3 regions of the Streptomyces sp. NPDC031418 genome follow, and region 3 is predicted to be linked to each of the others. Evidence: riboswitches for the same ligand, from Rfam matches in the RefSeq annotation. Region 3 holds a riboswitch; each other region holds the start of a gene.

Region 1 (9,329 bases), on a different contig from region 3:
TGACGGACGACGGCGGCAAGGACACCACCGCCACGGCCTCGGACGCGCACGCGGTTGCGCCCTCGGTCGCCAACAGCAAGCTGGACACCCAGCTGCGGACGCTCTCCGCCGGCGCCGACGACTTCGCCGACCGGGCGAGCCGTACCCAGGAGCGGATCGACCTCAAGAACCAGCAGGAGCTCCAGAAGAAGAAGGCGGCCGCGGAGGCCGCGCTCAAGGAGCGGCTGCGGCCCAAGTTCGTGCTGCCGGTGACGCAGAAGGGGCTCAGCGCCTACTTCGGGCAGGCGGGCGTGAACTGGATGTCGGTGCACACCGGCATCGACTTCCCCGTCGCCTACGGCACCACGGTGATGGCCGCCACCGACGGCACCGTCACCACCAAGTGGAACAGCGCCTACGGCAACATGCTGATCCTGACGGCGAAGGACGGCACGCAGACCTGGTACTGCCACCTGTCCAGCTATCGCGTCCCCTCCGGTACGACCGTGAAGGCCGGCGATCCGATCGCCTACTCCGGCAACTCGGGCAACTCCACCGGCCCGCACCTGCACTTCGAGGTGCGGCCGGCGGGCGGGGCGGCCATAGACCCCCTGCCGTGGCTGCGCAGCCACGGCCTGGACCCGACGTAGGGCACCGGACGGAGGGCCCCCCGGTGCGACGTAAGGCACCGGACGGACGGCCGCCGGTGCCGTCCTGCTAGGGCCTTTCTTTCGGATCAGGTCGGCTGCGGTGCCGGTGCCTTCTGGCTAACCCGAGCGGGGTCTGGTGCGTGCAGATGCAAGGCGGAGGACCGAGTCGACGCGATGGGGGTCCCCCCGCGCGAGCGAAGCCGAGCGTGGGGGAGTCGGCGAGGGACGACAACGCCGCAGATGTGCGTGCCAGGGCCCGCGACGCCGGCAAGATCGGAAAGAGAGGCCCTAGAGCTTCTCGACCGGCGCGTACCGCAGCAGCAGCCGCTTGGCCTTGCCGTCGCCGAAGTCGATCGTCGCCTGGGCCTTGTCGCCCACGCCGGACACGGCGACGACCGTGCCGAGTCCGAACTGGTCGTGCGTGACCCGGTCGCCGACCGCCAGGGACACCACCGGCTTCTCGGAGGCGCGCCGGGTGGCGAATCCGGAGGCACCCGACGCCGAGGAGCGGGAGCGGGTGGTGGACAGCGAGGCCGCCACCCCGGACGAGACCGGCGCGGTCGCCCCGGTCCGCTTCCACTCCACATGGGTGGGCGGGATCTCCTCCAGGAAGCGGGAGGGCGGGTTGTACGACGGCTGACCCCAGGCGCTGCGCATCGCCGACCGCGTGAGATACAGCCGCTCCCGCGCGCGCGTGATGCCGACGTACGCCAGGCGCCGCTCCTCCTCCAGCTCCTTGGTCTGGCCGAGGGCGCGCATGTGCGGGAAGACGCCGTCCTCCATGCCGGTCAGGAACACGACCGGGAACTCCAGGCCCTTGGCGGTGTGCAGGGTCATCAGGGTGATGACGCCGTCGCCGTCCTCCTCGTCGGGGATCTGGTCGGAGTCGGCGACCAGGGCGACCTGCTCCAGGAAGTCGGCGAGCGTCCCCCGCTCCTCCTCGCCGCGCTCCTGCTCGAACTCCAGGGCGACGGAGGCGAGCTCCTGGAGGTTCTCGATCCGGGTCTCGTCCTGCGGGTCGGTGGAGGCCTGCAACTCGGCCAGGTAGCCGGTGCGTTCGAGCACCGCCTCCAGGACGGTCGCGGGTCCGGCGCCGGACTCGACGATCGTGCGCAGATCCTCCATCAGCGTGTTGAACCGCTTGACCGCGTTGGTGGAGCGCGCGGCCATGCCGTACGCCTCGTCCACCCGCTTCAGTGCCTGCGGGAAGCTGATCTTCTCGCGCTGGGCGAGGGCGTCGACCATCGCCTCGGCGCGCTCGCCGATGCCCCGCTTGGGGACGTTGAGGATCCGGCGCAGCGGCACCGAGTCCTCCGGGTTGGCGAGCACCCGCAGGTAGGCGAGGACGTCCCGGACCTCCTTGCGCTCGTAGAAGCGGACGCCGCCGACGACCTTGTAGGGCAGGCCGACGCGGATGAAGACCTCTTCGAAGACACGGGACTGGGCGTTGGTGCGGTAGAAGACGGCGACGTCTCCCGCGCGTGCCTCGCCCGCGTCCGTGAGGCGGTCTATCTCGTCGGCGACGAACTGGGCCTCGTCGTGCTCGGTGTCGGCGACATAGCCGGTGATCCGGGCGCCCTGGCCGGCGTTGGTCCACAGGTTCTTCGGGCGGCGGGACTCGTTGCGCTCGATGACCGCGTTGGCGGCGGACAGGATGGTCTGTGTGGAGCGGTAGTTCTGCTCCAGCAGGATCGTGGTCGCGTTCGGGTAGTCCTCCTCGAACTGGAGGATGTTGCGGATCGTCGCACCGCGGAAGGCGTAGATCGACTGGTCCGCGTCACCCACGACGCACAGCTCGGCGGGCGGGATGTCGTACTCGCCGGGCGGGACGTCCTCGTCGTGTTCCCCGGTGCCGACCAGTTCGCGCACCAGCGCGTACTGGGCGTGGTTGGTGTCCTGGTACTCGTCCACCAGGACGTGCCGGAAGCGGCGGCGGTAGTGCTCGGCGACGTCGGGGAAGGCGCGCAGCAGGTTGACCGTCGTCATGATCAGGTCGTCGAAGTCGAGCGCGTTGGCCTCGCGCAGCCGCGACTGGTAGAGCGCGTAGGCCTGGGCGAGGGTCTTCTCGAAGCCGTCGGTGGCCTGGGCGGCGAAGTCCTCCTCGTCGATCAGCTCGTTCTTCAGGTTGCTGATCTTGGCGCTGAAGGACTTCGGCGGGAAGCGCTTGGGGTCGAGGTCCAGGTCGCGGCAGACCAGGGCCATCAGGCGCTTGCTGTCGGCGGCGTCGTAGATCGAGAACGACGAGGTGAAGCCGAGCTTCTTCGACTCGCGGCGCAGGATGCGCACGCACGCGCTGTGGAAGGTCATCACCCACATCGCGTTCGCGCGCGGGCCGACGAGCTGCTCCACGCGCTCCTTCATCTCGCCCGCGGCCTTGTTGGTGAAGGTGATCGCGAGGATCTGGCCGGGGTGGACATGCCGCTCGCCGAGCAGGTGGGCGATGCGGTGGGTGAGCACGCGGGTCTTGCCGGAGCCGGCGCCGGCGACGATGAGCAGCGGGGAGCCGGCGTGCACGACCGCGGCGCGCTGGTTCTCGTTCAGCCCCTCCAGGAGGGCCGCCGAGTCGATGGCGGGACGCGGGGCGCCGTCGCGGTAGTAGGAATCCCGGTCCGGCGGCACGTCGAACTTCCCGCCGAACAGATCGTCCGGAAGCGGCTCCGGAGCGTGATCGTCCTCGGTCGGCGGCGGGGGCTCCTCCTCGTGCCCACGCGGGGGCTGGAGGTCCGCCAGGAAGCTGTCGTCAAAGAGGCTGCTCATCGCTCTCCGAGTCTAGGGTGCCCCACCGACAACCGGTCGCCGTCCCCGGAACCCGGCCGACCGACGACCCCGCCGATCACGGCCCGCGGGGCGCCCGCCGACCGCTCACGCTGCGGAAGCGCCTGCTCACGCGCGTAGACAAGCGCCCCCAGGTCACGGAAATGTATCGGACATACCTCGCACCAACCTTCACAGGACGCACACGAGTTGGCTAGGTTGCCGTCAGGCCGCACGACCCCTCTCCGGCGAACCTCGCCGGGCCGCGCGGCCTCCGCCGAATCCGGCGCGCCCCGCAGGGTGCCCGGAGCCGGGGACCCACCGATCCTGGGGTGAATCGGCCGACCTCCCGCCCGGGACGACGCCGTAGGGCAACCCTTCCGAAGCACCCGCCCGAACCCGACAGCTAACCCGGTAGGCGGCGTGTTGGAAGGAGTCGCCTCTTTTGGCGTCGCACCGCAAGCCGTGGCCCGGCGGCACCCATGGACCGGGCCTGCGCGGCCCCGCCCTGGCCACCGCCGCGTTCACCTCCGTGGCCGTCCTGTCCCAGACGGCCGAGGCCGTCCCCGCCCCCGACGGCAGGCCCAGCCTGGAGGAGATCGAGAAGAAGATCGACGAGTTCTACCGCCGCGCCGACTCGGCCGCGGAGGCGGAACCGGCGGCCCGGCAGCGCGCACGCTCGCAGGAGTCGGCGGCCGCCCGCCAGCGCGCCCGCGCGGAGGCGGCGGAGGCTGCCCGGCAGGGGGCGCCCTTCGAGGAGCGGGGAGCCGCCCGGCAGGGCACCCGCTTCGAGGAGCCGGGAGCCGCCCGGCAGGGGGCCCATGCCGCTTCCGCGGAGGCGTCGGCCGCGCGGCGACCGGCGCACGCGGCGGAAGCGCGCCGGGACGACCCGGGCCAGGACGACCCGCGCGCGGGGGGCGCCCGGCCCGCGGGGCGGCACGCCCGGGCCCGCGCGGGCCTGGTGCCGTTCGCCGCTGCGCCGGACGTGGCCGCTTCGCTGCTCGATGAGTTCCCGCAGGACCACTTCGCGCCGAGCCGGGTGATGAACCGGCTGGCCTCACGCGTGAAGGACGCGGCGGAGCGGACCAGGGCCACCACCGGCGGGAACGCGCGCGGCCGGGACGCGGGCCGGGACGCGCTCGGCGAGGTCACCGATGCGGGTCCGCGGGGCGAGCGCCCTGGCACGCGCGCGATGGCCGACCGGGGCGCGCTGGCATCGGCTGTCGCCAACCGGGGCACGCCGATACCGGCTGCCGCCGACCGGGGCACGGCGACATCGGCCGCCGCCCCGTACGACGTGAAGACCGCCAAGGCCGCCGTCCAGCGCAAGCTCGCCACCGCGCGGGAGCTGCTGTTCCGGCTGACCGCCGAGGCGGACGCCCGCTCGGCCGCGCTCGCGGGGCGGAAGCGGGCGGAGGGTGCCGGTCCGGCGTACGGGGCCCAGGTCACCCGGGCCGAGCTGGCGGTCGCCTTCGCCCGCGCCCAGATCGGCAGGCCGTACGTGTCCGGTGCCAGCGGCCCCGGCTCCTACGACGCCTCCGGCCTCACCCAGGCCGCCTGGAAGGCCGCCGGCGTCACCCTTCCGCGCTCCGCCCGGGACCAGGCGGCCTCCGGCACGCCCGTGCCGCTCGCCGACGCCCGCCCCGGTGACCTGGTCTTCTTCTACGACGACAGCAGCCACGTCGGCCTCTGCACGGGCAACGGCATGATGATCCACTCCCCCGAGCCGGGCGCGTACATCCGTGAGGACTCCGTGTACCGCTGGGGTGAGTCACTCGTCCACAGCGTGGTGCGCCCGGGCTGACCGGTGACGACCGGGGCGCGCGACTCGCTTCATGGCACCGGCGGCCGTCAGGTCCACAGCACGGCGATGAACACGTTCGTCGCCGTGAGGGCGCCGACCAGGCCGAACTGGCCCTTGTCGATCGTCTCCTCGTCGCGCTTCACATAGACCAGGCCGAGGATCACGATCAGCAGCGCCAGCTTGATGCCGATCTTGATGGTGTTGATGTGCGCGCCCTGGGCCTGGTTCAGGCCGACCAGGGCCACGCCGGTGACCAGCATGGTCAGCGCGCCGTGCAGCATCCCGGGGACGAACCGGGCCGTGCCCTGGCCCATCGCCTTCATCTGGGTGAGGAAACCGCCGAGCAGCGCGGCGATACCGATGATGTGCAGGCCGACGAAGAGATGGATGAGTACGTCCATGGGGCCGGAGCCTAATTCGTCCCCCACAGCCCCCCGGACGGCAGGGTGCCGTGCCCGCCAGGCGGGGGGCCACCCGCCCGGTTCTCCTACAGCGCCGGCGGCCGTACCCACGGCGCGAACCGCTGCCCGGGAACCGCGTCGGCACGCCAGTACCGCAGGACGGTTTCCTGTACGACCTCAACCCGCTCCGCAGCGATCAGACAGGAGACCGGCTCCGGCCCGCCCGCGTCCGCCTCGAAGGCGAGGAGCACGGGCGGTATCTCACCAAGCTGACGAGTGACTCTCGCGAGCTCGTCTTCCGACGGGGTGCGAAAGACCGGGTCGGCGAACTGCGCCGGACACGTGACGAAGGCCGGGTCCCCGAAGACCAGTTCCAGGCCGTGGGAGTAGCTGAGGTCATACCCGGCCGCCAGCCGGAACTCGGCCGCGTCCCAGGCAATGACGTCCCAGTCCCACCAGGACCCTTCAGGAAGCCGGATGCCGGCATGCCGGTGTCCCGGGTCCACTCTCGGCTCCCTACACCGCTGTCGATCTTGCATATATCCGTGCCATAGCACCCCATCACCCTCCCCCGTCTCCCTTTTCCGCGCTTCGGTCACCACGCTGCGTGAAGGCGACGACTCCGGGCGGCGCATTCGGTCATCCTCGGTTGGGATCCGGTCCCTCCCGACCAGTTCCGTACACCGCGTTACCGACTTGTCACCGTCAGGCCTAGCGTCCTCCCCCAGGTGACCGGCTCCCCAACGCCGCCCGGCCAGGGGCGGCAGCCGGCCACCACCGCCGAGAAAGGCCCGGCGGCGGCCCGCTCCCCCTGTGCCGGCCGCCGCCGGGGCCCGGACGGCCCGCTCGTACGACCCGGACGGAAGGACGTGACGGTCCAGGTGGCAGCGCATCGCAAGCCCCGGCAACGCCCCCTCGGAGGCCATACGGCCCGCACGGCCGCGACCCTCGCCCTGGCGGGCGCGGCCACCGCGACCGCCTTCGACGGCACGGGACACGCGGAGCCGCAGCTGACGCCGGCGCAGGTAAAGGCGAAGGTGGACAAGCTGTACCAGGAGGCCGAGGACGCCACCGAGAAGTACGACGGGGCGAAGGAGAAGGCGGACGCCGGGCAGCGGCGGCTGAACTCACTGCGCGACGAGGCCGCCCGCAAGGAGCAGAAACTCAACTCGGCCCGGGAGGCGCTCGGTTCGTTCGCCGCGGCGCAGTACCGCTCCGGCGGCATCGATCCGGCCTGGCAACTCGCCCTGTCCAGCGACCCGGACCGGTATCTGGACGGCGCCGCCTTCGCCGAGCGGGCCGGCGACCGGCAGGCGGCCGCGGTCTCGCGGGTACGGCAACAGCTGCGGGAGATCGAGCGGTTGCGCGGCGCCGCCCGCGTCGAGCTGGCGTCGCTGCGCTCCCGGCAGGCGGAGCTGCGACGGCAGAAGACCACCATCACCCGCAAGCTGGACGAGGCCCGGCGACTGCTCGCCGGGCTCACCCCGCGCCAGCGCGACCACATCACCGGCGCCACCGGCACCGGCTCCGGGCCCGCCTCGCGGTCGGCCCCGGAGCCCCGGCAGCCGCTGGACCCGACCGGCTCCGTCACCGCCCCGGACCCCCGCGCGGCGACGGCCGTCGCCTACGCCTACGCCAAACTCGGCAGCCCCTATGTGTGGGGCGCCACCGGCCCGAACGCCTTCGACTGCTCAGGCCTGGTCCAGGCCGCCTACCGCTCCGCCGGGGTCTCCCTGCCCCGCACCACCTACTCCCAGATCAACGCCGGCCGGCGCGTCTCCCGCTCCGAACTCCAGCCGGGCGACCTGGTGTTCTTCTACTCCGGCATCAGCCATGTCGGGCTCTACATCGGCAACGGACAGATGATCCACGCCCCGAACCCGTCGGCGCCGGTGCGGATCGCCCCCGTCGACGAGATGCCGTTCGCGGGAGCGACCCGGGTGGTCTGAGGCGCCCCGGCTCAGACCAGCCGGCGGGCCGTCGCCCAGCGGGTCAGCTCATGGCGGTTGGACAGCTGGAGCTTGCGCAGCACCGCCGAGACATGGGACTCGACCGTCTTCACCGAGATGTACAGCTGCTTGGCGATCTCCTTGTAGGCATAGCCGCGGGCGATCAGGCGCAGCACCTCGCGTTCGCGCTGGGTGAGGCGGTCCAGGTCCTCGTCCACCGGCGGGGCGTCGGTGGAGGCGAAGGCGTCCAGCACGAACCCGGCCAGCCGCGGGGAGAAGACGGCGTCGCCCTCCTGGACGCGGAAGATGGAGTCGACCAGATCGGAGCCGGTGATGGTCTTGGTGACATAGCCTCGGGCGCCGCCGCGGATCACGCCGATCACATCCTCCGCCGCGTCCGACACGGACAGCGCGAGAAAGCGGACGGGCTGCTCGGCGTCCGCCATCAGCGCCGCGCACCGGCGCAGCACCTCGACCCCGCCGCCGCCCGGCAGATGCACATCGAGGAGGACCACCTCGGGCCGGGTCGCGGTGATGACCGTGACCGCCTGGTCGACGTCCGCGGCCTCGCCGACCACCTCGACCCCGGTCTCGGCGGTCTGGCCGATCTCGGCCTGCACTCCGGCGCGGAACATCCGGTGGTCGTCGACGAGCACCACCCGTACGTGCCGCCCGGCCGGCTCCCCCGCCCCCGCCGTGCCGTTCGCCTCGTTCGCGTCGCTCATGACGTCCTCTCCGCCCTCTCCATCTCCAGCTCCACCTCGGTGCCGCCGCCCGGCACCGCCCGCAGCCGGGCCGTGCCGCCGTTGCGCTCCATGCGACCGATGATCGATTCTCTGACACCCATGCGGTCGGCGGGTATCGAGTCGAAGTCGAAGCCCGGGCCGCGGTCGCGCACGGACACGAAGACCGTCGCCCCCTCGACCTCGGCGTAGACCTGTACGGCACCGCCCTCGCCACCGTACTTGGCGGCGTTCACCATCGCCTCGCGCGCGGCCTGCATCTGCGCGCCGGTCCTGTCGTCCAGCGGGCAGTCGCCGACGACGACGACCTCGATGGGCACTCCGTGCTTGTCCTCCACCTCGGCGGCGCTGCGCCGCACGGCCTCGGCGACCGTGTCCGGCTCGTCGGCCTCGTCCTTGCCGGTGCCCTCCGGCTTGTAGAGCCAGGTGCGCAGGTCGCGCTCCTGGGCGCGGGCCAGGCGGCGCACCTCGCCGGCGTTGTCGGCGTTGCGCTGGATCAGGGTCAGGGTGTGCAGCACGGAGTCGTGGACATGGGCGGCGACCTCGGCGCGCTCCTGGGCGCGGATGCGCATCAGGCGTTCCTCGGACAGGTCCTGGGTCATCCGGACCAGGTACGGGCCGGCGAGCAGGGTGATGCCGACGAGGACGGCGAGCGCCGCCTGGAGGACCGCGCCGAGATGGGCGGCCGAGCCCTGGAGGACGAAGATGGCGGAGACACCGGCCGTGACGAGCAGGACGCCTGCGGCCGCGCGCACCAGGGTGAGGGTGCGGCGGCGCCGGCCGGCCTCGACCCAGCGGGCCCGGCGGGCGTTGTCCGCCTGCCGCCAGACCAGGGCGACACCGGCCGCGACGAGCACGGCGGGCAGCAGATACGCCTTGGCCACGCCGCCGAGGTCGACGCTGGTCACGAAGACCACGGACACGACGACCATGAGGAGCAGGGCGACGATCTGGCCCCGGTCGGGCTTGCGGGTCACGAGTCTTCGGCGGCCGTCCGGCGCGGTCTCGGTGGCGACGAGCGACTGCTTCTGCGCCGCGACCCCGCCGAC
Region 2 (9,329 bases), on a different contig from region 3:
CTGCCCGAACTGCGCCGGCTCGCCGACGAACGCGCCGCCGAGGCCGGCCAGGCCGACCCGCAGTCGCTGCGCTTCCGCTACGAGGCCGCGCAGTGCCTGGAGCAGCTGGGCGAGCCGGCGGCGGCGCTCGCCGAGTACCGCGCGCTGCTGCCGTACTACGAGAACCAGTACGTCTCCGGTGATCCGCAGCTCGCCCACGAGGTCCGGCGCCGCATCGGCCATCTGCTGCTCGCCCTCGGCGACCGGCCCTCGGCGCACGAGACGCTCGCGCGCCTGCTGATGGACGTGGAGCGCCTCCAGGGCCCCGCCCACCCGCTGGCCGCGGACATCCGCCGCACCCTCCAGTGGCTCGGACAGGTGCGCGGCTAGTTCCGGCCTCCGCGGGTGGTGCGGCTGGTTCCAGCCTTCTCGGGCGATTCGGTGCCCGAAGTCGTGGTGAATCGTTGGTCGAATGGGTTGGCCGGAGCAGTGCCGCTGCCTACCATCGATCACCGCAAGACTTTGTGCACCGTCGCACAATCTCCCCTTGGAGGTTTCCTTGCACCGCCGCCGTCGCACCGCGCTCGTCCTCACCGCCGCGATCGCCGCCGCGGCGCCCCTCCTGACCGCCTGCGGAAACGATGCGCATCCGGGCGCGGCCGCCGTCGTCGGAGGACAGCGGATCACCGTCGCCCAGCTGGAGAGCCGCGTCAACGAGGTCCGCCGGGCACAGCGGGCCGCGGTGCCGGACGAGAGCCAGTACCAGCAGGTTCTCGCCTCCACCAGCAGCCTCACCCGGGACACCCTGCACAACATGGTGCTCGACCGGGTGCTGCACCGGGCCGCGCAGGACGAGGGCGTCACGGTCACCCCCAAGGAGCTCCAGCAGCTGCGCACCGGGCTGGAGCAGCAGGCGGGCGGCGCCAAGGGGCTGGAGACGGCCTGGCTCCAGAAGTACGGCATCGCGCCGGCCCGTCTCGACGACAATCTGCGGCTCCGGCTGGAGGCGCAGAAGCTCGGCGCCAAGCTCGGCACCGACGCCTCCCAGCCCGCCTTCTGGAAGGCCCTGGCCAAGGCGTCCGCGGAACTCCACGTCGACCTCAACCCGCGCTACGGCGCCTGGGACGTGCAGAAGAGCAGCCGGGTGGACGCGAAGACGCCCTGGGTGCGGGAGGTCACCGAGGTGTCGGGCGGACAGCCGCTCACGGCGTAGGACGCGGCCGAGGAGCCGCGGAGGAGCCGCGGAGGAGCCGCGGAGGACCACCAGCCGGTCATACGATCACAGGATCCCTTCGCCCTGTGGATAACCGGATCCGCTCGGGTTCCGCGGTGGGTTACGTTCGGATCGTGAACGAATCCATCCGCGAAGCCACCGGCACCGGCCCCGCCGCCGACCCCGCGGGGTCCGCCGGCCCCGGTCGCGTCGTCCTGCTCACCACCAGCCACCGGGTCGCCCCCGGCCTGCTGTCCTGGCCCGCCTGGCAGGCCCTGCACGCCGCCGACGCCGTGCTCTGCGCGGACGGCGCGCATCCGCAGCTGCCCTATCTGCGGGAGGCCGGGATAGCGGTGGCCGAGGCCGCCCCCACCGCACAGGAGCTGGTCGACGCCTGTGCGGGTGGGCGGACGGTGGTGGTCGTGGCGACCGGCGAGGGCGAGCCCGCGCTCACCGACGGCCTGGCCCGGCTGGCCGGCTCCGGCCGTGTCGCCATGCCGGAGCTGGAGCTGCTGCCCGCCTCCTACGACCTGCCGGGCGCGCGCGTGCTCGACCTCGTCCAGGTGATGGACCAGATCCGGGCCGAGTGCCCGTGGTCCTCCCGGCAGACCCACGAGGGCCTGGCCAAGCACGGCATCGAGGAGATGTACGAGCTGGTCGAGGCGATCGAGGCCGGGGACCGGGTGGAGCTGCGCGAGGAGCTGGGCGACGTGCTGCTCCAGGTGGTCTTCCACTCCCGGATCGCCGAGGAGCACCCGGACGCGCCGTTCTCCATCGACGACGTGGCCGGCGGCATCGTCGCCAAGCTGATCCACCGCCACCCGCATGTCTTCGGCGACGAGAAGGCCGAGACCCCGGAGGACGTCAAGGCGCACTGGCTGCGCACCAAGGCCGAGGAGAAGCAGCGCGACTCGGTCACCGAGGGCGTCCCGCTCGGCCAGCCCGGCCTGGCCCTCGCCGCCAAGCTCGCCTCCCGCGCCCGCACGGCCGGCCTGGACGTCCCGCTGCCCACGGGCGAGGGCGTCGGCTATGAACTCCTCGCCCTGGCCGCCCACGCCGAGGCGAACGGCACCGACCCGGAGGCGGCCCTGCGCGCGGCGGCCCGCGTCTACCGCGACGCGATACGGGCGGCGGAGGGACTGCCGGAGGAGAAGGCGTAACAGGCACGAGAAGGTGCAACAAGGGGAGAAGGCGTACCAGGGGAGAAGGCGTCACAAGGGGGAGGCGCGAGGGGAAGGGGGCGCAGCCGGATACCGTCGAGAGGTGACCGAGCTGCCCCACCCCCCGACCACCCCCGACGCCACCCCCGGCACCCCCGGACCCGTCCCCCCTCCCGCCCCTCCCGCCCTCTTCAGCTGGGAGTTCGCCGCCGACCCCTACCCCGCCTACGCGTGGCTGCGGGAGCACGCGCCGGTGCGGTGGACCCGGTTGCCCAGCGGGGTCGAGGCCTGGCTGGTCACCCGGTACGCCGATGCCAAGCAGGCCCTCGCCGACCAGCGGCTCAGCAAGAACCCGGCGCACCACGACGAGCCCGCGCACGCCAAGGGGAAGACCGGTATCCCCGGGGAGCGCAAGGCCGAGCTGATGACGCACCTGCTGAACATCGACCCGCCGGACCACACGCGGCTGCGCCGGCTGGTGAGCAAGGCGTTCACGCCCCGCCGGGTCGCCGAGTTCGCGCCCCGGGTGCAGGAGCTGACCGACCGCCTCATCGACGGGTTCGCGGCCCGGGGCTCGGCCGACCTCATCCACGAGTTCGCCTTCCCGCTGCCCATCTACGCCATCTGTGACCTGCTCGGTGTCCCGCGCGAGGACCAGGACGACTTCCGGGACTGGGCGGGGATGATGATCCGGCACGGCGGCGGACCCCGGGGCGGGGTCGCGCGGTCCGTCAAGAAGATGCGCGGCTACCTCGCCGAGCTGATCCACAAGAAGCGCGCGGCGCTGCCCGCGGAGCCGGTGCCCGGCGAGGACCTCATCTCCGGTCTCATCCGCGCCTCCGACCACGGCGAGCACCTCACCGAGAACGAGGCCGCGGCGATGGCGTTCATCCTGCTGTTCGCCGGTTTCGAGACGACCGTCAACCTCATCGGCAACGGCACCTACGCGCTGCTCACCCACCCCGGCCAGCGGACCCGGCTCCAGGCGTCCCTGGCCCGCGGCGAACGGGACCTGCTGGAGACCGGTGTCGAGGAGCTGCTGCGCTTCGACGGCCCGGTGGAGCTGGCCACCTGGCGGTTCGCGACCGAGCCGCTGACCATCGGCGGCCAGGACATCGCCCCCGGCGACCCGGTGCTCGTGGTGCTCGCCGCCGCCGACCGGGACCCGGAGCGGTTCGCCGACCCGGACGTGCTGGACCTCGGCCGACGGGACAACCAGCACCTCGGCTACGGCCACGGCATCCACTACTGCCTGGGCGCCCCGCTCGCCCGGCTGGAGGGCCAGAGCGCGCTCGCCACGCTGTTCACCCGCCTGCCCGACCTGCGGCTCGCGGCCGATCCGGCCGAGCTGCGCTGGCGCGGCGGGCTCATCATGCGGGGCCTGCGCACCCTGCCGGTGGAGTTCACGCCGCGCGCCTGAACACCGGCCGACCCGATACCCCGCGGGGCGAGGTGACACACCATCAGCTCTGTGATCTTCACGTGATCTGCGCGGCATGAACTTGTGACAAGTGATCGTTGCCGATACGTTCACCCATCAGCGTGGCGCCCCGCACCAACCGCCACGCCGCTCCTGTTGTCGCACGAAAGGCTTCCGCATGCTCTCCGGGAACGGTCGTCACCGTCGCCCCCGTCAGGCTCCGGCCCTCCTCGTCGCGGCCGGAGTGACCGGCTCCGCCATCGCGATCCCGCTCCTCGGCGCCGCGAGCGCCAACGCGGCCGACGGAACCACCTGGGACAAGGTCGCCGAGTGCGAGAGCGGCGGCTCCTGGAGCGCGAACACCGGCAACGGGTACTACGGCGGTCTCCAGATATCCCAGGACGACTGGGCCAAATACGGCGGCACGCGCTACGCCAGCAGCCCCGACCAGGCGAGCCGTTCGCAGCAGATCGCGGTCGCCGAGAAGATCCTCGCCGACAAGGGCACCACGCCCTGGGCCACCTGCGCCCTGCTGTCCGGGCTGACCGCGAACTCCGGCTCGGTGGACGTCGACACGGGCGTCGGCGGCTCCGGTGGCTCCGGCGGCACGGGTGACGCGTCCGGTTCCACGGACAGCTCCGGTTCGTCCGGCTCGTCGGATTCGGGTACGTCGTCCGACCCGACGACGGGCTCGACGGGCTCGACCGGTTCGGCGGACTCGACGGGCTCGGCTTCCGGTTCCGGCACGGACAGCGGCACCGGCTCCGGCGGCGCCGGCTCCTCCGGCCCCTCCACCTCGACCCAGGACCCCGCCTCGACCCCCTCCTCGGGTACGGGCAAGGGTTCCGGCGCGCACCACGGCAAGGCGCACGGCTCCACCCCGAGCGGCACCCCGAAGCCGGGCACCTCCGCGCCGACCGGCAGCCAGAACCCCAAGGAAAGCGACACTTCCACCCCGGACGCGCCGGAAGCGGACGATCCGGACCCGACCCAGCAGAGCGCCGGCTCCTGGAGCCTGGTGGACACCGGTTCGCTCGGCAGTGGCGGGCGTCACCGTGGGGACAGTGCGGACGAAAGCGTGACAAACGATCAGAACGACGCCGCTTCGGGCCGCCATGCCTCCCGTCGGCCGGAGACTTACACCGTGCGCGCGGGGGACTCTCTCACCTCCATTGCGGACTCCCTTGGGGTCGACGGCGGATGGCATGCCCTCTACGCCGAGAACCAGAAGTCCATCGGGTCCGACCCGAACGACATCAGTGCCGGTCAGACGCTGAAAGTCGGTACCGAAACGGGCGTAAATTAGGGCCAGTTGACGCCCCGCTTGATCGCTAATGTCCGTTTTGGCGAAAGTGTGGGATGAGTCTCAGAAGCCCTGATCGTCTTTGAAATTCCGCCGATCGCGTGTCTACGGTCAGGACCGCTCGCCACCGCGAGCCCCGGCGGTCGCAACGCCGAATCCTGCCAGCGGCCACCCGGGAACAGTCGTCGCTTCGAGCGCCGCAGGCAGGAGCGGGGGAACCAAGGTAGGTGCCGTGACCGGCCGTTGAGGCCGGAACCGGCTTGGGGTGAAGCCGCGCCCCGCGCAAGCGGAGTGCGGCCGGGCAACTCAACCGGCCCGAACCCGACAGCTCACCTCGCAGGCGTCGGTGAGGGGATGATCCATGCTGTTTTCCGGCAAGGGCAAGCACCGTCGTCCGTCCAAGGCCGTCCGCGCCGTCGCACTCGCCGGTGTCGCCGGTGCCGCCGTCGCCGCCCCGCTGATGGCGGCCGGCAACGCCTCCGCCGCCACCGCCTCCCAGTGGGACGCCGTCGCCCAGTGCGAGTCCGGCGGCAACTGGGCCATCAACACCGGCAACGGCTTCTACGGCGGTCTCCAGTTCTCCGCCTCCACCTGGGCCGCGTACGGCGGCACCGCCTACGCCTCGACCGCCGACAAGGCCAGCAAGGCGCAGCAGATCTCCGTCGCCGAGAAGGTCCTCGCCGCGCAGGGCAAGGGCGCCTGGCCGGTCTGCGGCACGGGCCTGACGAGCACGCCGTACAACGGCTCCGCCCCGGCCGGCGGCTCCACGACCAAGAGCACCGGCTCCACGACCAAGAGCACCGGCACCACCAGCCGCTCCACCGACGGGCAGGCCGCCACCCGCTCCACCCAGCGCACCACCCCGTCCCCGAGCAAGACCGTGACCACGCCGACCGGCAAGAAGGTCAAGAAGGGCGACGGCGAGTACAAGGTCGTCGCGGGCGACACCCTCAGCACCATCGCCGAGAAGCACCACGTCCAGGGCGGCTGGAAGAAGCTGTTCGACCTGAACAAGGACATCGTCACGGACGCCGACCTGATCTACCCGGGCCAGCAGCTGCACCTGAAGTGACCCGCGGCCCCGCGCAGAGCCACAGCGCCCTCACCACCGGGCCCCCCACACTCGTCGCCGAGTGAAGCCCCGGTGAGGGCCGACCCCCCGTCCCCGCGGGCCCCCCGCCCCGGCGCGTTCTCCCCCGTACGCGCCGGGGCGGGGCTTTTCCATGACCGGCCCTCGGCCACTCCGGGCCGGCCCGGCTCTTTGCCGAGCCGTCGTCCTCTTTGCCGAGCCGTCGTCCGCTGTTCTTCCGCACCCCCCTTTGTTCCGACGGTGAACAATGGGTACCGTCTGCGTGTCCTTCCCCGTCCACGGGCCGGTCGGTCGGCTGGCCGATGGCCCTGGGGCGGTTAGGCTCTAGTCGCAAGGCACAGCCGTAAGGCAGACCGCCCCGCACTTCCAGCGTCACATCCAAGAAGGAGATGCTCGTGCCGTCCATCGACGTCGTCGTAGCCCGGGAAATCCTGGACTCCCGAGGCAACCCCACGGTCGAGGTCGAGGTCGGCCTCGACGACGGCAGCACGGGTCGTGCCGCCGTCCCGTCCGGCGCCTCGACCGGCGCCTTCGAGGCCATCGAGCTCCGCGACGGCGACCCGAACCGCTACCTGGGCAAGGGTGTCGAGAAGGCCGTCCTGGCCGTCATCGAGCAGATCGGCCCCGAGCTGGTCGGCTACGACGCCACCGAGCAGCGCCTGATCGACCAGGCCATGTTCGACCTGGACGCCACCGACAACAAGGGCTCCCTCGGCGCCAACGCCATCCTCGGCGTCTCCCTCGCCGTCGCCCACGCCGCCTCCGAGGCCAGCGACCTCCCCCTCTTCCGCTACCTGGGCGGCCCGAACGCGCACCTGCTGCCGGTGCCGATGATGAACATCCTGAACGGCGGCTCGCACGCCGACTCCAACGTGGACATCCAGGAGTTCATGATCGCCCCGATCGGCGCGGAGTCCTTCTCCGAGGCCCTGCGCTGGGGTGCCGAGGTCTACCACACCCTGAAGAAGGTCCTGAAGAACAAGGGCCTGGCCACCGGCCTCGGCGACGAGGGCGGCTTCGCCCCGAACCTCGGCTCCAACCGTGAGGCCCTGGACCTCATCCTGGAGGCGATCAAGGAGGCCGGCTACACCCCCGGCGAGCAGATCGCCCTCGCCCTCGACGTGGCCGCGTCCGAGTTCTACAAGGACGGCTCCTACGTCTTCGAGGGCAAGAACCGCTCGGCCGCCGAGATGACCGAGTACTACGCCGAGCTGGTCGAGGCGTACCCGCTGGTCTCCATCGAGGACCCGCTGTTCGAGGACGACTGGGACGGCTGGAAGACCATCACCGACAAGCTCGGTGACAAGGTCCAGCTGGTCGGCGACGACCTGTTCGTCACCAACCCCGAGCGCCTCGCCCGCGGCATCGAGGAGGGCACCGCCAACGCCCTGCTGGTCAAGGTCAACCAGATCGGCTCGCTGACCGAGACCCTGGACGCCGTCGAGCTGGCCCAGCGCAACGGCTTCAAGTGCATGATGTCCCACCGCTCCGGCGAGACCGAGGACGTCACCATCGCCGACCTGGCCGTCGCCACCAACTGCGGCCAGATCAAGACCGGTGCCCCGGCCCGCTCCGAGCGCGTCGCCAAGTACAACCAGCTGCTGCGCATCGAGGAGATCCTCGACGACGCCGCGGTGTACGCCGGCCGCAGCGCCTTCCCGCGCTTCAAGGGCTGAGCCGGCAGACAGCCGAGCCGGCAGAGGGCTGAGCCAGTAGGGGCTAAGTCCTCGCCAGTCGTACGTACGTCCCCGTACCCGGTCCCGTACCGTGTCCGGGGACGTACGCACGTGTGCGAGCAGCAGGCGACAGACAAGGGGAGGCGGTACGCCAGATGGCCGTGAAGGACCGGGACCGTTTCTCCACCGCGACCAGGCTGCGGCTGCTCGGCGAGCAGACCGCGGCCCGGGTCTACCGCTCCCAGACCAAACGGCAGGCCCGCCGCTCCCGGCTCACCGGACGGGCGGCGCTGCTCGCGCTGGTGCTGTGCTCGCTGATCGTCGCCCTCGCGTACCCGATGCGGCAGTACGTCTCCCAGCGCGCCCAGATCTCCGACCTCCAGCGGCAGCAGGAACAGGCGCGCGAGCGCGTGGAGCAGCTGCGCGACCTCAAGGCGCGCTGGCAGGACGACTCCTACGCCGAGCAGCAGATCCGGCGGCGGCTGCACTACGTGATGCCCGGCGAGACCGGGTACGTGGTGGTCGACCCCGGCGCGGCCCGGCAGTCCCGCACCGACCTGCGCGCCGCCCACCGGCCCTGGTACGCGAACGTCTGGGACGGGATCGACAAGTCCGACGCCTCCGACCAGTGACCGGTACCGTCGGCTGAGCAGCAGCCTCGGCCATCGGCCGGCCACCGACGACACGTCCTCGGCCGGCCACCGACAGAAAGTCTTTCGAAAGCAGTCATGGAAACGCCTCCGCCGCCCACTCCGCGCACCGAGCCCACCGACGCGGACGTCGAGGCCTTCAAGCAGCAGCTGGGCCGCCCGCCGCGGGGCCTTCGGGCCATCGCGCACCGCTGCCCGTGCGGTCAGCCGGACGTCGTGGAGACGGCTCCCCGGCTCCCCGACGGCACGCCCTTCCCGACGCTGTACTACCTGACGTGCCCCAAGGCGTCCTCCGCCATCGGCACGCTGGAGGCGAACGGCGTGATGAAGGAGATGTCCGAGCGGCTCCAGAGCGACCCGGAGCTGGCCGCCGCCTACCGGGCCGCGCACGAGGACTACATCCGGCGCCGGGACGAGATCGAGGTGCTCCAGGGCTTCCCGAGCGCGGGCGGCATGCCGGACCGGGTGAAGTGCCTGCACGTCCTGGTGGCCCACTCGCTGGCCGCCGGGCCGGGTGTGAACCCGCTCGGCGACGAGGCGCTCGCGATGCTGCCGGAGTGGTGGCGCAAGGGCGCCTGCGTGACGCTCGGCCAGGCCGGGCCCGAACACACCGAGGGGGAGGACAAGTGACCCGTGTCGCCGCCATCGACTGCGGTACGAACTCGATCCGTCTGCTGGTCGCGGACGCCGACCCGGCCACCGGTGAACTGGTCGACCTGGACCGGCGGATGACGATCGTGCGGCTCGGCCAGGGCGTCGACCGCACCGGCCGGCTCGCGCCCGAGGCGCTGGAGCGGACGTTCGCCGCGTGCCGCGAGTACGCGGAGATCATCAAGAA
Region 3 (9,329 bases):
CGTACCTGCCGAGCAGCTCGCAGGTCTCCGCCTCGGAGATCGTGAGGCCCTCCCCGCGCGCGAGCAGCTCCCCGATGAGCCGGGCGGCCCCCTTCTCGTCGATGTCGTCGTATTCGGGCACCTTCCCGGGATCGGCCGCCTCCCGCCGCCACTGCGCATACCGCACGGCCTCGGCGAGCGCCCGCACGGCACGCTCGGCGGCGGGGTAGGCGGGAATGAGACGGCCGTCGTCGGGGAGGACCGGGCCGGGCGGGGGGACAGCTGGGCCGGCCGGGGGAGGCGCATCCGCGACTGGGCTGGGCGGCGCAGCCGCTCCGGGGGTGGGCCGCGCATTCGTTCCCGTGGTGGGCGGCGCGTCCGCCGCCGGGGTGGGCCGCGCATTCGCTCCGACGGTGGGGGGCACACCTGGTCCCGCGGTGGGCCACGCTTCCGCTCCCGCGGTGGGCGGCGCACCTGGTTCCGCGACGGGCGGGCGGCCGGAGGGACGGCGGGGCTCCTGGGCGACGCGCTCGGCGCCGGGGGGCTCGGATGCGGTGCTCGCGGCACCGGCCTCGGTGCCCTGCCCCACTGCCACGGCCCGCGGCGCGGTGCCGGGGGCCGATGAGGCGGCCTCGGTGCCGGGTGCCGGTGTTGCGGGTTGGGGGGCCGTGCTCGTCGCGGCCGAGAGCGCTTCCGCCAGGCCGCCCAGTTCCACGTGCACCACCAGGACCGGCTTTCCCGGCACCGCGGCCGAGGCCGACCTGAGTGCCTCCGCCAGCTCCGCGTCCCCCGGCGACCCCTCACCGATCGCGGGGATCGCCGTCACCACGACGGAGTCGACCGTGTCGTCCGCCAGCGCGGCGCCCAGCGCCCGGTGGAAGTCCTCCGCCGTCGCCGCCGTGGTCAGGTCCACCGGCCGCGCCGGCCGCAGCCCCTCCGCCAGACAGCGGTCGTACGTCAGCACGCCCAGCGACTCGGAGTTGCCGAGGATCGCCACGCGCGGGCCGGCGGGCAGCGGCTGCCGGGCGAGCAGCAGGCCCGCGTCGACCAGCTCGGTGATGGTGTCGACGCGGATCACCCCGGCCTGCCGCAGCAGCGCGGAGACGGTCGCGTACGGCAGCCGGGTGGCCCGTACCGCGTGGCCCTGCGGCGCCGTGCCGGTGCCCTGCACCACGACCAGCGGCTTGGCGGCGGCCGTGCGCCGGGCGAGCCGGGTGAACTTGCGCGGGTTGCCGATGGACTCCAGATACATGAGGACGACGTCGGTGTCATGGTCGTCGTACCAGTACTGGAGGACGTCGTTGCCGGAGACGTCGGCGCGGTTGCCGGCGGACACGAAGCTGGACACGCCCGTCACCCCGGTCACCCCTCCACCGCGCCGGTGCAGCCGGGACAGCAGGGCGATGCCGATGGCGCCGGACTGGGTGAACAGGGCGATGCGGCCGGGGCGGGGCATCTCGGGCGCCAGGGAGGCGTTCAGCCGGACGCCGGGGGCGGTGTTGATCACCCCGAAGGCGTTGGGGCCGAGGATCCGCATGCCGTACGTGCGCGCCTGCCGGACGAGCGCCCGCTGGCGTTCGCGTCCCTCGGTCCCGCTCTCGGCGTATCCGGCGGAGAGCACGACGAGTCCCTGGACGCCGTGTTCCCCGCACTCGGCGACCACCCCGGGCACGTGCTCTGCCGGTACGGCGACCACGGCGAGGTCGACAGGGCCCTCGATGTCCCGCACCGAGCGGCGCGCGGGCACGCCGTCGACCTCCTTGAGATCCTCGGGGAAGGCCCGGTTCACGGCGTACAGGCGGCCGGGGAAGCCGGCGTCGCGGATGTTGCCGAGGACGCTGCGGCCGACCCCGCCGGGGGCGCGGCCGACGCCCACGACCGCCACGGAACCGGGGACCAGGAGCCGGCGTACCGAGTGGGCCTCGGCGCGCTGTTCCCGCGCGCGCTGGACGGCCAGGGACCGGTCGGTGGGTTCGAGGTCGAACTCCAGGCGGACGACGCCGTCCTCGAAACTGCGCTTCTGGGTGTACCCGGCGTCCGTGAACACCTTGATCATCTTGGTGTTGGCGGGCAGCACCTCGGCGGCGAAGCGGCGGATGCCCCGCTCGCGCGCGACCGCGCCGATGTGCTCCAGGAGCGCGGAGGCGACTCCGCGGCCCTGGTGGGCGTCCTGCACCAGGAAAGCGACCTCGGCCTCGTCGGCGGGGGCGGAGGCGGGCATACCGTCGGCGCCGATGCGGTCATAGCGTACGGTGGCGATGAACTCGCCGCCGACAGTGGCGGCGAGCCCCACCCGGTCCACAAAGTCGTGGTGCGTGAAGCGGTGGACGTCCTTGGCGGACAGTCGTGGGTACGGCGCGAAGAAGCGGTAGTACTTCGACTCGTCCGAGACCTGCTCGTAGAAACTGACCAGGCGGTCGGCGTCATCAACGGTGATGGGCCGGATGCGCGCGGTACCTCCGTCGCGCAGCACCACGTCCGCCTCCCAGTGGGCGGGGTACTCGTACCGGCCGTGCCGGTCCGCCGAGGTCTGCATGGGCCCCAGAGTACGGCTCGCGTACGACAACGGCGCGAGGCAGTCTGTGGAGGACGAAAACCCGGACCGAGGCCGCGGTCCGGGGACACACCGGGGTGGGCGCGGGTCCGCCCCGGGCACGCTTCACGATATGGGAAACTGGTCTAGACAACCCTGAACTCCGAAGGGCAGCAACACATGGCTGAGCGCCGCGTCAACGTCGGCTGGGCCGAGGGCCTCCATGCCCGCCCCGCCTCCATCTTCGTCCGAGCCGCCACGGCCGCAGGCGTCCCGGTGACGATCGCCAAGGCCGGGGGCAACCCCGTCAACGCGGCCTCGATGCTGGCTGTCCTGGGCCTGGGCGCCCAGGGCGGCGAGGAGATCGTCCTCGCCTCCGACGCCGAGGGCGCGGACGCCGCCCTGGACCGGCTGGCCAAGCTGGTCGCCGAGGGCCTGGAAGAGCTGCCCGAAACGGTCTGAACATCGGCCCACTGAATGCCGGAGCCGCGCCGCCCTTTTCCGGGCGGCGCGGCTCCTTCGTTTTCCGCGACGATGCGAGCACACCGTAATTCGGGCAGCGGAAATACACTGCCACCGAATTACTCTTCTTTGTATACGGCGTCCGTGTTAATGCCGCAGGCTCGGCGTGTTTACGGCGTGTTGCGAAGTCCTCACACGTTCCGCCGCGGCGGAGAAACGGAGGCGGTGCGCGGCCGTGGTGCGTTCGGTGTGCAGGGCGGTGAGCGCACGCGCGCGCTCGCCGTCGCCGCGCGCCACCGCGTCCACGATCGCGCCGTGCTCCGCCCAGGAGTCCACCGGGCTCGGCGTGGCGTCCACCGTGTACATCCAGGCGATCTTGTGCCGCAGCTGGGTGAGCATCGAGGTCAGCGAGGGGCTGCCGGAGGCCTGGGCGAGCGTCTCGTGGAACCAGCCCCCCAGCGAGCGCAGATCCTCGCTGTGACCTCGCCGGGCCCGCTCCTGGCCCAGCCGGACGAGGCCGCGCAGCACCTTCAGATGGGCCTCGGTGCGCCGCTGCGCGGCCCGCGCCGCCCCGAGCGGCTCCAGCAGCATCCGCATCTCCAGCAGGTCGGCGGCCTCCTGCTCGGTCGGCTCGGCCACGCACGCGCCCGCGTGCCGGCGGGTCACCACGAAGCCCTCGGCCTCCAGGGTCCGCAGCGCCTCGCGGACCGGGACCCGGGAAACGCCGTAGCGGCGGGCCAGGACATCCTCGGTGAGGCGGCCGCCGCGCTCGTAGACACCCGCGACGATGTCGTCCCGGATGGCCGTGCACACCGAGTGCGCCGGAATACGCATGACCGACCTCCGCCTTAATCCCCGTGAAACGTCGACGATGGACGTGTGTTCCGTGACTCTATTGCAATGAGCCGGAATTTCCGATGGCGGGCCGGAATCCAGGGATATTTTTTGGACAGCGGATCAGGCGGACACTGCGAAAAACGGCGAAAGCCCCGGCCGATGGGCCGGGGCCGCCGATGCCGGGCGAGGCCGGGTCAGACGTTCACACCGTGCGTGCGGAGGTAGGCGACGGGGTCGATGTCGGAGCCGTACTCCGGGGTCGTACGGGCCTCGAAGTGCAGGTGCGGTCCGGTGACGTTGCCGGTCGCGCCGGACAGCCCGATGTGCTGGCCCGGGGTGACCTTCTGACCGACCGTGACGCCGATGGACGACAGATGCCCGTACTGGGTGTACATGCCGTCGGCCATCCGGATCACGATCTGGTTGCCGTACGCGCCGCCCCAGCCGGTGGAGACGACGGTGCCGGAGCCGACCGCGAGCACGGGCGTGCCGGTCGCCGCGTGGAAGTCGATGCCGGTGTGCGAGCCGGAGGACCACAGGGAGCTGCTGGCCTTGTAGCCCGTGGAGACGTAGGAGTGCGCTATCGGCGCGACGAAGGCGTTCAGCCGCGCGCGCTCGGCCGCGCGGGCGGCACGGGCCGCGGCCACGCGCTCCTGCTGGGCCTTCTGCGCCGCCGCCCGCTCGACCGCCTGCTGCTGCGCGGCCTCCTTCTGGGCGGCCGCCTGCGCGTCGATGTGCCGGGCGACGTCGTCGCTGACGGTGAGGACCGGGGTGAGGCCGGTCTGCTCGACGGAGTTCTCCGTGGCGAGCGCCGGAGAGGCCGCGAGGGTGCCGATGACCCCGGTGGTGGTGAGGGCCGCGACACCGGCCGCCTGAGCGGTGGTGCGCTTGACCCGGCCGGGCTTGCGGTGCTTCCCGGTGGCGCACATGAACGCCATGAAGTGGCTGTTCCTTTCCTTCCCTCTCGCCTACCGGGTTAGCTGACGGGTTCGGAGCAGGAAGGTCTCCTACGGACCCCCTCGCTCACGCGCGGGCGTCCGATTCACCCCAGGGACTGCTGTGGGTCCCCGGCTCCCCTGGCTCGCGCCGTACGGGGACTCGGCGATGGCTGTCCGGTGCCGCGGGCGCGGCGCACTGTCTACCGACGAACAGCCCGGACGACGCTAAGGGGCGGCGAAGTCAAACCCCAAACAGATCACCGTTTTTGTAGTGCATCCCACAGGGCAGACGGGCAACCTCCGCCCCAAACCGGGCATCTGGGGAACACGGTGCAACAGCCGGGAATGCCGTGGGGCCCTGACGGCCCGTAGGTCGTCAGGGCCCCACGCCCGTGCACTGCCGCCAGGCCGTGCCCGGCCGCCGCGCGGCGTTCGGCTACTCGGCCGCCACCACGGTGACTTCGCCGATGCCGAGCGCCTCGACCGGCGCCTTGATCTGCGCAGCGTCACCGACGAGCACGGTCACCAGGCGGTCCACCGGGAAGGCGTTCACGACGGCCGCCGTGGCCTCCACCGTGCCCGTCGCGGCCAGCTGCTGGTACAGCGTGGCCTGGAAGTCGTCGGGCAGGTGCTGCTCGACCTGGTCGGCCAGGGTGCTCGCGACGGCCGCCGCCGTCTCGTACTTCAGCGGCGCCACACCGACCAGGTTCTGCACGGCGACGTCCCGCTCGGCGTCGGTCAGGCCCTCCGCCGCGAGGGTGCGCAGCACCTTCCACAGGTCGTCCAGGGCCGGGCCGGTGTTCGGGGTGTCCACCGAGCCGCTGATCGCGAGCATCGACACGCCCGTGCCGTCCGGAGCCGACCTGAGGACCTGTCCGAAGGCGCGCACGCCGTAGGTGTAGCCCTTCTCCTCGCGCAGGACGCGGTCCAGGCGGGAGGTGAGGGTGCCGCCCAGGCAGTAGGTGCCGAGCACCTGCGCGGGCCACACCCGGTCGTGCCGGTCGGAGCCGGCCCGGCCGATGAGCAGCTGGGTCTGGACGGCGCCGGGCCGGTCCACGATCACCACGCGCCCGGTGTCGTCGGCGCTCACCGGCGGCACGGGGCGCGGCTCGCCCGGGGTGCCGGTCCAGGCGCCCAGGGTGTCGCCGAGCAGCGCGTCCAGGTCGACACCGGTGAGGTCGCCGACCACCACCGCGGTGGCCGTACCGGGGCGCACATGGCGGTCGTAGAAGGCGCGCACGGCCGCCGCGTCGATCTTCTCGACGGTCTCCTCGGTGCCCTGCCGCGGCCGGGACATGCGCGAGGTCGCCGGGAACAGCTCCTTGGAGAGTTCCTTGGCGGCGCGCCGGGAGGGGTTGGCCAGCTCGTGCGGGATCTCGTCCAGGCGGTTGCGGACCAGCCGCTCGACCTCGCTCTCGGCGAAGGCGGGCGCGCGCAGCGCGTCGGCGAGCAGGCCGAGGCCCTTGGCCAGACGGGAGGCCGGGACCTCCAGGCTGAGCCGGACACCCGGGTGGTCGGCGTGCGTGTCGAGGGTGGCACCCGCGCGCTCCAGCTCGGCCGCGAACTCCTCGGCGGAATGCTTGTCGGTGCCCTCGGAGAAGGCCCGCGCCATGATCGTGGCCACGCCGTCCAGGCCGGCCGGCTCGGCGTCCAGCGGCGCGTCCAGCAGCACCTCGACGGCGACGACCTGCTGTCCGGGGCGGTGGCAGCGCAGCACGGTCAGGCCGTTGCCCAGCGTGGCGCGCTCCGGGGCCGGGAACGCCCACGGCCTGGCCTCGCCCGGCTGCGGCTGGGGGTGGAACTCCATGGTGGCGAGCTCGGTCACTTGGCCGTCTCCTCGTTCTCGTTACCGGCCTCTACGGTGGCTTCCTGCTCCGGGTCCTCGCCGCGCCCCGCCTCCTCGGTGTGCTCGGCGGACTCGGCGGACAGCGGCTCGTAGACCAGCACCGCGCGGTTGTCGGGGCGCAGCCGGGCCTTGGCGACCTCCTGGACCTCCTCGGCGGTCACCTCCAGGACGCGCTGGACGGCGGTGAGGGCGAGCTGCGGGTCGCCGAACAGGACGGCGTACCGGCACAGTTCGTCGGCGCGGCCGGCGACCGTGCCGAGCCGGTCCAGCCACTCGCGCTCCAGCTGGGCCTGGGCGCGCTCCATCTCCTCCGGCGTGGGGCCCTCCTCGGCGAACCGGGCCAGCTCCTCGTCGATGGCGGCCTCGATGACCGGCACCTCGACGTCACCGGAGGTCTTCACGTCCAGCCAGCCCAGGGAGGGGGCGCCCGCCAGGCGCAGCAGGCCGAAGCCGGCCGCGACGGCCGTACGGTCGCGGCGCACCAGACGGTTGTACAGCCGGGAGGACTCGCCGCCGCCGAGCACGGTCAGGGCCAGGTCGGCCGCGTCGCACGCGCGCGTGCCGTCGTGCGGGAGGCGGTAGGCGGCCATCAGGGCGCGCGCCGGGACCTCCTCGACGACGACCTCGCGCAGCTGCTCGCCGATGATGTCCGGCAGCGAGCCGTCGCGCGGGGCGGGCTTGCCGTCGTGGGACGGGATCGAACCGAAGTACTTCTCGACCCACGCCAGGGTCTGCTCCGGGTCGATGTCGCCGACCACGGAGAGCACCGCGTTGTTCGGCGCGTAGTAGGTGCGGAAGAACTGGCGGGCGTCCTCCAGGGTGGCCGCGTCCAGGTCCGCCATCGAGCCGATCGGCGTGTGGTGGTAGGGGTGGCCCGCCGGGTAGGAGAGGGCGGTCAGCTTCTCGAAGGCGGTGCCGTAGGGCACGTTGTCGTAGCGCTGACGGCGCTCGTTCTTGACGACGTCGCGCTGGTTCTCCATGGACTCGTCGTCCAGGGCGGCCAGCAGGGAGCCCATGCGGTCGGCCTCCAACCACAGGGCCAGCTCCAGCTGGTGGGCGGGCATGGTCTCGAAGTAGTTGGTGCGCTCGAAGCTGGTGGTGCCGTTGAGCGAGCCGCCGGCGCCCTGCACCAGCTCGAAGTGACCGTTGCCCTTGACCTGCGCCGAACCCTGGAACATCAGGTGCTCGAAAAGGTGAGCCAGGCCGGTACGCCCCTTGACCTCGTGGCGGGAGCCGACGTCGTACCAGAGGCAGACCGCCGCCACGGGGGTCAGGTGGTCCTCGGAGAGCACCACGCGCAGACCGTTGGCCAGGCGGTGCTCGGTCGCTGTCAGGCCCCCGGAGCCTGCCTCGGCTGTGGTCGTGTGACCCATGGGCATGTACGTCCCTTCGCGAGCGGAGGCGGTTGTGGAAACCGCGCTTTTCCTGCCGGTCCTGCCACTGTATGCAAAGCGTGCGGGGGCCCGGCGAAGTTCCCGCGGGACGTACGCCCACAGCGGATCACGTAGCCTGCGACACGCGCGCCGCGCGGCGGCTCACCGGCACCGGCCGGGACCGCACGGACCGGGCCGTGCCCGCGTTGTCGGTGGCACGGTCCACAATGGTCCGCGACAGATCCGTCAACCGCTTCAGCAGCACGAGCGAGCCGAGGGGTGCGCGTCCCGTAGGCGAGCGAACCGATCAGGAGGAGCCGGCAGCGATGGCCCGCCGCAGCACGAAGACCCCGCCGCCCGACGATTCGTACGAGGAGAAGATCCTCGACATCGACGTCGTGGACGAGATGCGTGGCTCCTACCTCGAGTACGCCTACTCGGTCATCTACTCGCGCGCCCTGCCGGACGCCCGTGACGGTCTCAAGCCGGTGCACCGCCGGATCGTGTACCAGATGAACGAGATGGGCGTGCGTCCCGACCGCGGCTATGTGAAGTGCGCCCGCGTGGTCGGCGAGGTCATGGGCAAACTGCACCCGCACGGCGACGCGTCGATCTACGACGCCCTGGTGCGCATGGCGCAGCCGTTCTCCATGCGCCTGCCGCTCGTCGACGGCCACGGCAACTTCGGCTCGCTGGGCAACGACGACCCGCCGGCCGCCATGCGGTACACCGAGTGCCGGATGGCCGAGGCGACGGGCCTGATGACGGAGTCGATCGACGAGGACACCGTCGACTTCACGCCCAACTACGACGGCCAGGAGCAGGAGCCGGTGGCCCTGCCCGCCGCCTTCCCGAACCTGCTGGTCAACGGCGCCTCCGGCATCGCGGTCGGCATGGCGACGAACATGCCGCCGCACAACCTGCGCGAGGTCATCGCCGCCGCCCGGCATCTGATCAAGTACCCGAACGCGGACCTGGACGCGCTGATGCGGCACGTCCCCGGCCCGGACCTGCCCACCGGCGGCCGGATCGTCGGGCTGGCCGGCATCCGCGACGCGTACGCGACCGGCCGTGGCACCTTCAAGATGCGCGCGACCGTCTCGGTCGAGGCGGTCACCGCCCGCCGCAAGGGCCTGGTGATCACCGAACTGCCCTTCGCGGTCGGCCCCGAGAAGGTCATCGCGAAGATCAAGGACCTGGTCAACGCGAAGAAGATCCAGGGCATCGCGGACGTCAAGGACCTCACCGACCGCGAACACGGGCTGCGCCTGGTCATCGAGATCAAGAACGGCTTCGTGCCCGAGGCGATCCTGGAGCAGCTGTACAAGCTGACCCCCATGGAGGAGTCCTTCGGCATCAAC

Evidence for each region. Region 3 has a riboswitch for cyclic di-AMP ahead of ACZ5CZ_RS30475 (M23 family metallopeptidase). Riboswitches for the same ligand answer to the same signal wherever they lie in the genome.
Region 1: linked by a shared signal. The riboswitch ahead of ACZ5CZ_RS23365 (C40 family peptidase) and the one ahead of ACZ5CZ_RS30475 (M23 family metallopeptidase) in region 3 are both predicted to bind cyclic di-AMP.
Region 2: linked by a shared signal. The riboswitch ahead of ACZ5CZ_RS26950 (transglycosylase family protein) and the one ahead of ACZ5CZ_RS30475 (M23 family metallopeptidase) in region 3 are both predicted to bind cyclic di-AMP.

What each region holds. Positions count from the first base shown of each region.
Region 1 covers NZ_JBVIJC010000015.1:142,358-151,686, reverse strand. Annotated here, with positions in the region: gene ACZ5CZ_RS23375 (M23 family metallopeptidase) at 1-629, shown strand, start outside; gene pcrA (DNA helicase PcrA) at 918-3,386, opposite strand; cyclic di-AMP (ydaO/yuaA leader) riboswitch at 3,649-3,821, shown strand; gene ACZ5CZ_RS23365 (C40 family peptidase) at 3,829-5,187, shown strand; gene ACZ5CZ_RS23360 (hypothetical protein) at 5,235-5,588, opposite strand; gene ACZ5CZ_RS23355 (hypothetical protein) at 5,675-6,094, opposite strand; gene ACZ5CZ_RS23350 (C40 family peptidase) at 6,470-7,537, shown strand; gene ACZ5CZ_RS23345 (LuxR C-terminal-related transcriptional regulator) at 7,549-8,262, opposite strand; gene ACZ5CZ_RS23340 (PspC domain-containing protein) at 8,259-9,329, opposite strand, start outside.
Region 2 covers NZ_JBVIJC010000019.1:84,238-93,566, reverse strand. Annotated here, with positions in the region: gene ACZ5CZ_RS26975 (serine/threonine-protein kinase) at 1-369, shown strand, start outside; gene ACZ5CZ_RS26970 (SurA N-terminal domain-containing protein) at 539-1,192, shown strand; gene ACZ5CZ_RS26965 (nucleoside triphosphate pyrophosphohydrolase) at 1,327-2,352, shown strand; gene ACZ5CZ_RS26960 (cytochrome P450 family protein) at 2,456-3,772, shown strand; gene ACZ5CZ_RS26955 (transglycosylase family protein) at 3,951-5,078, shown strand; cyclic di-AMP (ydaO/yuaA leader) riboswitch at 5,261-5,433, shown strand; gene ACZ5CZ_RS26950 (transglycosylase family protein) at 5,437-6,147, shown strand; gene eno (phosphopyruvate hydratase) at 6,561-7,841, shown strand; gene ACZ5CZ_RS26940 (FtsB family cell division protein) at 7,997-8,473, shown strand; gene ACZ5CZ_RS26935 (DUF501 domain-containing protein) at 8,570-9,121, shown strand; gene ACZ5CZ_RS26930 (Ppx/GppA phosphatase family protein) at 9,118-9,329, shown strand, end outside.
Region 3 covers NZ_JBVIJC010000024.1:5,360-14,688, forward strand. Annotated here, with positions in the region: gene ACZ5CZ_RS30460 (bifunctional acetate--CoA ligase family protein/GNAT family N-acetyltransferase) at 1-2,515, opposite strand, end outside; gene ACZ5CZ_RS30465 (HPr family phosphocarrier protein) at 2,693-2,974, shown strand; gene ACZ5CZ_RS30470 (GntR family transcriptional regulator) at 3,122-3,808, opposite strand; gene ACZ5CZ_RS30475 (M23 family metallopeptidase) at 4,006-4,749, opposite strand; cyclic di-AMP (ydaO/yuaA leader) riboswitch at 4,762-4,925, opposite strand; gene ACZ5CZ_RS30480 (M16 family metallopeptidase) at 5,186-6,574, opposite strand; gene ACZ5CZ_RS30485 (M16 family metallopeptidase) at 6,571-7,974, opposite strand; gene ACZ5CZ_RS30490 (DNA gyrase/topoisomerase IV subunit A) at 8,295-9,329, shown strand, end outside.